DNA from 4 places in the Streptomyces sp. NPDC042346 genome. Region 4 is predicted to be linked to each of the others. Evidence: riboswitches for the same ligand, from Rfam matches in the RefSeq annotation. Region 4 holds a riboswitch; each other region holds the start of a gene.

Region 1 (2,190 bases), on a different contig from region 4:
GGCGGCCTGGGCCTGCATGGCCTGGGCCCGCCCGATCTCGGCGCCCTCGCGGGTCACGAAGGAGTTGAGGGACATGTTCTGTCCCTTGAACGGCGCCACCTTCAGGCCCTTGCGGACCAGCCAGCGGCAGATGCCGGCCGTCACGACGCTCTTGCCGGCGTCGGACGTGGTCCCGGCGACCAGCAGGCCCCCACCCCTCATGCGTTCCTCCGCTTCGCGTTCTTCACGGCAGCACCGATGATCATGCGGCCGCCGACACAGGCGGCCAGGGTCACGGCGGTGACCCGGCGCGAGAGCCGGACCGCCCGGTCGATGTCGGCGACCTCGACGGGCCGCCCTTCCCCGTTCAGCACGGGCCGGTGCTCGACCCGCCCGCCGTACGAGAGGGTCCCCCCGAGCCGTACGCCGAGGGCGCCCGCGAACGAGGCCTCGACGGGCCCCGCGTTGGGGCTCGGGTGCCGGTCCGCGTCCGCCCGCCAGGCCCGTACGGCCCCGCGCGGATTCCCTCCGGCGAGCGTCGCGGCGACGGCCGTCAGCCGGGCTCCGGGCCAGCCGGCCACGTCGTCGAGCCGGGCCGAGGCCCAGCCGAAGCGGCGGTGGCGCGGGGACTTGTGGCCGACCATTGCGTCGAGGGTGTTGACGGCCCGGAAGGCGACGAGGCCCGGCACGCCGGCGACCGCGCCCCAGAAGAGGGCGCCGACCACGGCGTCGGAGGTGTTCTCGGCGACGGACTCGACGACCGCGCGGGCCATCGCGGGACCGTCCAGGGACTGCGGGTCGCGCCCGCACAGGTGCGGCAGTCGCTCCCGGGCGACGTCCAGGTCCCCGACGGCGAGCGCCCCGCCGATCGCACGGGCCTCGCGGCCCAGGGTCGTCCCGCCGACGACGGCCCAGACGGAGGCGGCGGTGAGCGCCACGGCGGCGGCCGGCCGGTCCCGGACGGCCCGGGCGGCGAGTGCGCCGAGGGCTGCGGTGGAGCCGGCGCAGACGGCGGTGTGCAGGGCGCCCCAGCCGCGGTGGTCGTGGTGGAGGCGCTGTTCGACCGCGGCGGCGGCCCGGCCGAAGGCGGCGACGGGGTGTCCGCGGCGGGGATCGCCGACGAGCCGGTCGACGGCGAGCCCGAGGGCCGCGCCGTACGCGAATCCGTCCGGGGAAAGGCGGCTGGTTCTGGTGCGGCCGGGCATGGCGCAGGTCCTCACTCAGGGTCCGCGCCCTGGATCGACGTGACCGGCGGCGAGAGTTCCTGACTTCCGGACCCGTCGGATCCGGTCACAGTGGCGGGACCGCGCCGGATTCGCACCGGACTTCCTCTGCTGCCGCCGTAATGGCCTCGGCAGTCCACCACGGCCCGCGAACACCCGTCAACTCACCCTTGACCTGCGACAGGTCACTGTGCGAAGCACCACAAACACGGACCACACACACGACGGCCGGGCGGTCGCACCCGAAGGTGCGGACCGCCCGGCCGTCGTACAGGGAGGACCGTCAGGCGACGATCAGATAGATGCCGTACGCCACGGCCGCGACGCACAGGGCGAAGCAGGCGTAGGCGCCGGTGCGGGCCATCGTGGCCGAGCCGCCCTGGGCGGCGGCCTGCTCCTGCTTGGAGAGGCCGATGATGCCGAGGGTGAAGAGGCCCACGAGGGCGACGGTCGCCACGAGGCTGACCCCGAAGACGGCGCCGAGAGCTGCCCAGTCGATCTTCATGTCGTTGGTTCCTTACACCGCTGCGGCGGGGGCCGGGGGAGCGGCCGGGTCCGTGGGGACCGGCGAGGGGATGGTGGTCTTGAGGTCCTCGTCCGCGACGGCGGCGACGGAACCGGCCGGCGGCGGGGTGACGGCCGCGATGGCGGTGGTCACCACACCCGCGGGCTCGGACTCGCCGTCGAGGTCGTCGTCGGTGACGTTGTTGTGGTCGACCGGCTTGCGGCGGGACAGCGACCAGATGACGGCCGAGCCGGAGACCAGCAGGACCGCGACGGCGGCGATGCCCCAGGGGCCCTGCTTGGTGAGGAACTCGGCACCGGCGCCGACGAGGGCGGCGGCGGGCAGGGTCAGGCCCCAGGCGACGAACATCCGGGTCGCGGTCGACCAGCGGACGACGCCGCCCTTGCGGCCGAGGCCCGCGCCCATCACGGCACCCGAACAGGACTGGGTGGTGGAGAGGGAGAAGCCGAGGTGCGAGGAGGC
Region 2 (2,190 bases), on a different contig from region 4:
GGTCTCCAGGTAGACGGCGGCGGCGCCCTTGCGGCGGCCGCCCTGGTTCACGGCGGCGACGGAGGCGTCGAGGGTCTTCAGGAACGGGACGATGCCGTTGGAGTGCCCGTTGGTGCCGCGGATGAGGGAACCGCGGGCGCGGATGCGGGAGTAGGAGAGCCCGATGCCGCCGGCGTGCTTCGAGAGGCGCGCGACCTGGTGGTAGCGGTCGTAGATGGAGTCCAGCTCGTCCTGCGGGGAGTCGAGGAGGTAGCAGGAGGACATCTGCGGGTGGCGGGTGCCGGAGTTGAAGAGCGTGGGGGAGGACGGCAGGTAGTCCAGGCGGCTCATCAGGCCGTACAGCGCGCCGACCTCGGCGAGCGCGCGGACGCTCTCGTCCTCGGCGAGGCCGCAGGCGACGCGGAGCATGAAGTGCTGCGGGGTCTCGATCACCTTGCGGGTGATCGGGTGGCGCAGCAGGTAGCGCGAGAAGAGGGTGCGCAGACCGAAGTAGCCGAAGCGGTCGTCGGCGGTCTGGTCGATGGTCGCGTCGAGGCGGTCCGCGTGCCGCGCGACGAAGTCGGCGGTGCGGTCGGCGATCAGGCCCTCGCGGTGGCCGACGGCCACGGAGGCCGAGAAGCAGACCGCGCCCTGGCCGGCGGCCTCTTCGGCGATGGTGATCGTCAGGAGCCGGGCGGCGAGCCGGGAGTAGGCCGGGTCCTCGGAGATCAGACCGGCGGCCGCCTCGGTGGCCAGCTCGCGCAGTTCCGCCTCGTCCGACGTGGCGCTGCGGCCGCGGAGCGCGGCGGCGGCGATCTTGCCGGGGTCGGTGTCGGGGAGGTCGGCGGTGAGATCGGTCAGGGTCCGCAGCAGCACGGTGCCGGGTCCGTCGCTCTCGATCGCCGTGGCCGGATCGGCGGGCGCGATGGTCACGTGGGGGCTCTCCCTCGCTCGGCTCGGGGCCGCGGCGGGGGAAGGCGGGCAGGCGGGCATCCGTACGGACGCGCCGCGTCCACCGGCCCACTCCGCGAGGCCCGGACGTCAGTGACACCCGGAACGGCTGGACCGGGTGTGCTGTCGGCAGGTCCTCGGACTCACTTCGTACGAATCAACACGAAGCACACCGTTGCGGGACAGTTCCGGATTCGCGCCGGATTTCCCTGCGTCGACAGCGAGGACGAGCATACATGTGGGGGGCGCCGCTCGCAGAACCCCCCACATGTTGTGTCGTCCGTGTGTCAGAACTCCAGGGCGTAGGTCCGCAGCTGGTGGCCGGGAATCGGTTCCCAGTCCCGCTCAGGGGTGCGGACGAAGCCCATCCGCTCGTAGATCCGGTGCGCCGAGACCATCTTCGCGTCGGTGGAGAGCACGAGCCGCGCGCACCCCGGCAGGGCCCGTGCGCGGTCCGCACAGGCGCGGACGAGGGCCTCTCCGACGCCCCTGCCGCGAGCCTCCGGAGCGACCGCGAGCATCCGGAACTCGGCCTCGCCGGCGACGGCGATGTCCGCCCACGGGGTGGAGCCGGGGGCGAAGGTCACCCCGCCGATGATCCGGTCGTCCTCGTCGGCGGCGACGAGCACCTCGGCCTCGCGGGCCCGCCGGGCCGTGTCCTTCAGTACGTCCAGGTAGAAGTCGTCCTCGCCGTACAGCAGCAGCCCGTCGTTCAGGTATGTCAGCCCGGTGAGTTCCCCGAGCTCCTCGTGTTCCTCGGGCCGTACCGCCCTGATCGTGAAGTCCATGGGGGCAGTGTGCCCCGGGGGTACGGGAAGGGGCCCGGGATTTCCTGGCGGAGATCCCGGGCCCCTGTGTCGTACCGCGAGGTCAGTGCGCTCCGGCGCCGACCTTCGGGTCCGCCTGCGGGTCCGGCTTCGGCTTCGCCGCGCGGGCCGGCGCGTCGACCGTGTAGTCCGACGGGGAGGTCTCGTCGACGCCCTCGGGGGCCTTCAGGGCCTTGAGGACGAAGGTCAGGACGACCGTGACGACGACGTTGAGGACGAACGCGGTGAGGCCGATGTAGCCGATCTCGCCGATGCCCGGGATCTCGGCGGAGGAGCCGCCGAAGTGCTTCTGCGTCGGGCTGGCGACGCCGTACGCGGCGACCGTGCCGTAGACCATGCCGACGGCCCAGCCGGCGAGCAGCGCCCAGCGGTGGAACCAGCGGGTGAAGAGGCCGCCGACCAGCGCCGGGAAGGTCTGGAGGATCCAGATCCC
Region 3 (2,190 bases), on a different contig from region 4:
CGGCTCGCAGGTCGGCCCGGGCGGTCCGCAGCTCCGCGGTCTGCGGGAACGAGCCGATGGTCGTACTGGGGAGCAACGGAAGCCGGAGGGTGGCGTGTTGGGCGGCGGCCCGTTCGGCGTACGGCTGGGGGCGCCGGGTGTCGGAGGCGGTGACGGCGGCGGCGCGGGAACGGACGGCCGGGTCGCGGGTGATGGGGGAGCCGGCCCGCGAGGCGAGGTCGGCGCGGTTGGCGGCGAGCTCGGCGGTGATGGCCCCGGTGCCCTGTGACAGGCCCTTCGTCAGGGTCACGACCTCGGCGGTCTTCTGGCGGGCGAAGGCGAGCCAGCGCAGGATCTGCGGATCGATCTCGCGTTCGGCCGCCGCGTCGAGCGGGACGTGCAGCAGGGAGCAGGAGCCCGCCACGTCGACGCGGTCGGCGAGGCCGAGGAGGGTGCCGAGGGTGGTGAGCGACGCCGCGAGGTCGTTGACCCAGATGTTGCGGCCGTTGACCACACCGGCGACGAGCCGCTTGCCCGGCAGGCCGCCGGCGGCGGCGAGCGCGTCGAGGTTGGCGGCCGCCCGCTCCGTGAAGTCGAGCGCGAGCCCCTCGACCGGCGCCTTGGCCAACACCGGGAGGGCGTCGCCGAGTCGGTCGAAGTAGGAGGCGACCAGGAGCTTGGGCCGGTCCGTGAGCCCGCCGAGGTCGCGGTAGGCGCGGGTGGCGGCGTTCAGTTCCGCCGGGGTGCGGTCCTGGACGAGCGCGGGCTCGTCGAGCTGGATCCAGTCCGCGCCCGCCGCCCGCAGGTCGGCGAGGACCTCGGCGTACACCGGGAGCAGCCGGTCGAGGAGGGTGAGCGGATCGAAGTCGGCGGCCACGCCGGGCGCCGGCTTGGCGAGCAGCAGGTAGGTGACGGGGCCGACCAGGACGGGCCGGGCGGCGAGGCCCAGGGCGAGGGCCTCGCGGAGCGCGGTGACCTGCTGGGAGGAGTCGGTGGAGAAGACCGTGCCGGGCCCCAACTCCGGTACAAGATAGTGGTAGTTGGTGTCGAACCACTTGGTCATCTCCAGCGGTGCGACGTCCTGGGTGCCGCGCGCCATGGCGAAGTACCCGTCGAGCGGATCCGCGGCGACTGCCGCCCGGTGGCGCTCGGGGATCGCGCCCACCATGACGGTGGTGTCGAGGACGTGGTCGTAGTACGAGAAGTCGCCGGTGGGGACCTCGGTGATGCCGGCGGCGGCCAGCTGCCGCCAGGTGGTGGCGCGCAGGTCGGCGGCGGTGCTCCGGAGGGCGTCGGCGGTGACGCGGCCCTTCCAGTACCCCTCGACGGCCTTCTTCAGTTCCCGGTCGGGCCCTTGGCGGGGGTAGCCGTACAGGGTGGACTGCGCTGCCGCGGCTGCGGACTTGGTGGTCACGGAGATCTCCTTCGCGAGATGAATCCCTGAGATCCCGGAGACGGGACGCGGACGCGAAGGGGTGACGGAACGGACGGCGTGACCCGGCGCGGTGCGACGCGGTCGTCCTTCTCGCTCTGTACGCCGACCCGCCCACGAGGTCACCGGAATGTCCGCGCGCGGAATCGTCCGCGTGCGGGCAACGGGCAGGTCTTCGGACTCGCGGGCACGTCCTCACGGGGGAGGACTCCTAGTGGCCGTCGCTTCCCAGACCCGTCCCGGGTCCAGTGCTGATGACGGCGGTCGTTCCCGCTCACCGCTGCGGGGCAGTCCCGGATTCCCACCGGGTTCCCTCTTACGACGCATCCCGTCCGGCTGACGGGGCGAACCAGCTGCACCCGCAGCCTAGCCTGGTCGTCCGGTTGTTCGCACGCGACGGGACTCCGGAGCGCCACCGGGCCCCGGAGTCCGTCATGTCGGGTCGTACGTGCGTGTAGGTGTGCGTGCGTGTCGTGGTCAGGCGCCGCAGAAGGACTCGGTACGGACGAAGCCGCCGAGGTTCTCGTCGTCGGTGCCGAGCAGGGTGTCCGCGGACTCGGGCAGGCACTCCACCGCCTCGACCTTGTACTGGGGGTACGTCCCGAGCGCGGTCGGGGAGGCCGTGAGCGTGACCCGTACCCGGCCCGTCGCCGAGATCGTCACCCGGCCGGCGTCGCTCACCGCGGAGTCGAACGGGCCGTCGTCGCCGGCGTCCGCCGCCGACCCCACGACGAGCCGGCCGGCGGCGGTCACCGCGATGTCGGAGATGTGCCGTGTGC
Region 4 (2,190 bases):
CCTCGACGGTACGGATCGTGGGGTTCATCGCCTGGCCGCTGAGGAGCACGTACCGCTTCCGCTTCACCGCCGTCATGTTCCTGGTGACCGGGTCGGACTCCAGGAACGCGATCTTCTTCGCGGCGCTCTCGGCCGACTGCGACCGGCGGGTCAGATCGCCGATCACGAGCACGTCGGGGTCGCGGTCCGCGACGGTCTCCCAGTTGATCTGGGGCCACTCCTCGCGCGTGTCGTCGAAGACGTTCTTCACGCCGAGCGCGCGGGTGACGACGCCGGGCGCGCCGCAACAGCCCGCCATGTAGGGGGACTCGGCGTTGGCGAACCAGTAGAGGACGGAGACGTCCGTGAAGTCGCCCGCCGAAGCGGCCTTCGCCACCCGGCCCTTGAGCTCGGCGACGAGCTTCTCGCCGCGCTCCGGCACCCCGAACACCCGGGCCAGGTCCCGGATCTCGCCGTGGACGGTCTCCATGGTGAGCGTCCGGGTGCGGACGCCGTCGCCGTCGCCGCTGTTGTCCTTGCCGGCGCAGTCGGTCGGCGAGAGGTAGGTGGGGACGCCGAGCTTCGCGAACTGCTCGCGGGGGGCCACCCCGCCCTTGCCGAGGGTGTACCCGAACGAGGCGGCGGCGAAGTCGGGTTCGGTGTCGAGCACCTTCTCGAAGGAGGGGTAGCGGTCGGCGAGGCGCGGCACCTTCGCGTTCTGCTTCTCAAGTCCCTTGAGAACGGGGTCGGTCCAGGTCGCGGTGCCGACCATGCGGTCGGCCAGGCCGAGGGAGAGCAGGATCTCGGCGGCGCCCTGGTCGAGGGCGACGGCCCGCCGCGGCGGGCGGTCGATCCGTACGCGCTCACCGCAGTTGTCGAGGGTCACGGGGTAGCCGGCCGCGGGCTCCGCGCCCCGGCCCTTCCCCGACGTGGTCCCGGCGGGTCCGCCGCCGCATCCCGTCGCGGTCAGGAGCAGGGTGAGGGTGCCGGCGAGGAGCAGCGCGGCGGAGCGGACGGGGTGGTGTGCGAACGGCACGGAGCATTCCTCTGCGTCCACGGCTCATACGCGGAGCCTGTCGTACGGGTGCTCCCCGGTCGACGGCGTGACGCCGGGGCCGCCAGCAGGTCTTCGGACTCGGGGTCAGCCGGACGGAGCGCCTTCCCGGGCCTGTTCCGCCGCCCAGTGGCCGATGCTCCGCCCGTCGCCCTCACCGCTGCGCGTCAGCTCCGGATTCCCACCGGATTCCCTGACCCGTACGCTCGCCCGTTCGGGTGAGCACAAAGGTGCGACTGGCCTCGGCACAGTACCACCGGCGACCTGTCGCACCTCCGGTCGCGGGCCAGGTCAGAGGCGCAGTTCCTTCGCCTCGAAGCGGCCGTCGCCGAGGACGAGCACGAAGGTGACCTGCTGGCCCTCGGAGAGCGACTGGGCCTCTCCCTCGATGTCCGCCGCGCTGAAGTACACCTGTTCCTCGGAGCCCACGGGGACGACGAAGCCGTACCCGCCGAGACGGTTGAAGGAGTGGACGAACCCTTTGCTTCTGCCTTCCACGGCGGCCTCCCTGTCGTCACCGGCGACGTACCTCTCAGACGCGCCTCTCAGGGGAGATCTACCCCGTCCGCCCGTGCTTCGCCCGTCGCGGGACGCGTCCGCGCGGTACTCCGCGCCGTGCTCCGCGCGGTGCCCACTCGTGCTCCGCTCGGCGCTCTACACGGTGTAGCGGAGGCGGCAGACGACGGCATCGGTGTCCCGGCGGACGGCCCGGGCGACGAGGGCGCCGCGCCGGTTCTGGAGGGGCCGCTGCCACAGCCGTTCCGGTTCGGCCTCCGGGATCAGGACGGTGATCCGGGTGTCGGGCTCGGCCTTCCGGAGTCCGTGGACGTACGCGGTGATCGGGCGCCCGAGCGTGCGGCGCTCGGAGGGGAGCCGGACGAGGGGGACGCCCGGGTTCCACAGGGCCCAGTCGCGCTCCAGGGCCTCCGTGGCCTCCCGGTCCTCCGCGTCCGGGTGGCAGACGGTGACCGCCCGGACCTCGTCCCCGAGGGAGACCGCGGCGGTCAGGGCCTCGCTGGTGAGCCGGGTCAGGGACGAGACCGGGACCAGGACGAGGGAGCGCGCGCGGTGCGGCGGCTCGGGGACGCGGCCGACGCCGAGCCGCTCGCCGATCCTGCCGTAGGCACGGTGGACGGCCTCGAAGGCGAGGACGAGGG

What was found. A riboswitch is a leader RNA that binds a small molecule or an ion and turns the genes downstream of it on or off. The one in region 4 is predicted to bind cobalamin.
Region 1: linked by a shared signal. The riboswitch ahead of ACZ6K0_RS42795 (cobalamin biosynthesis protein) and the one ahead of ACZ6K0_RS36880 (ABC transporter substrate-binding protein) in region 4 are both predicted to bind cobalamin.
Region 2: linked by a shared signal. The riboswitch ahead of ACZ6K0_RS06115 (ribonucleoside-diphosphate reductase subunit alpha) and the one ahead of ACZ6K0_RS36880 (ABC transporter substrate-binding protein) in region 4 are both predicted to bind cobalamin.
Region 3: linked by a shared signal. The riboswitch ahead of metE (5-methyltetrahydropteroyltriglutamate--homocysteine S-methyltransferase) and the one ahead of ACZ6K0_RS36880 (ABC transporter substrate-binding protein) in region 4 are both predicted to bind cobalamin.

What each region holds. Positions count from the first base shown of each region.
Region 1 is NZ_JBVJEH010000018.1:58,697-60,886, reverse strand. Features, by position in the region: gene ACZ6K0_RS42800 (cobyric acid synthase) at 1-201, opposite strand, end outside; gene ACZ6K0_RS42795 (cobalamin biosynthesis protein) at 198-1,184, opposite strand; cobalamin riboswitch at 1,216-1,361, opposite strand; gene ACZ6K0_RS42790 (hypothetical protein) at 1,486-1,707, opposite strand; gene ACZ6K0_RS42785 (inorganic phosphate transporter) at 1,720-2,190, opposite strand, start outside.
Region 2 is NZ_JBVJEH010000001.1:1,281,695-1,283,884, forward strand. Features, by position in the region: gene ACZ6K0_RS06115 (ribonucleoside-diphosphate reductase subunit alpha) at 1-912, opposite strand, end outside; adenosylcobalamin-variant (AdoCbl-variant) riboswitch at 1,054-1,151, opposite strand; gene ACZ6K0_RS06120 (GNAT family N-acetyltransferase) at 1,218-1,718, opposite strand; gene mctP (monocarboxylate uptake permease MctP) at 1,801-2,190, opposite strand, start outside.
Region 3 is NZ_JBVJEH010000014.1:196,540-198,729, reverse strand. Features, by position in the region: gene metE (5-methyltetrahydropteroyltriglutamate--homocysteine S-methyltransferase) at 1-1,393, opposite strand, end outside; cobalamin riboswitch at 1,561-1,780, opposite strand; gene ACZ6K0_RS39600 (SdiA-regulated/phytase-like domain-containing protein) at 1,889-2,190, opposite strand, start outside.
Region 4 is NZ_JBVJEH010000012.1:348,445-350,634, forward strand. Features, by position in the region: gene ACZ6K0_RS36880 (ABC transporter substrate-binding protein) at 1-1,015, opposite strand, end outside; cobalamin riboswitch at 1,083-1,289, opposite strand; gene ACZ6K0_RS36885 (cold-shock protein) at 1,325-1,531, opposite strand; gene ACZ6K0_RS36890 (APC family permease) at 1,688-2,190, opposite strand, start outside.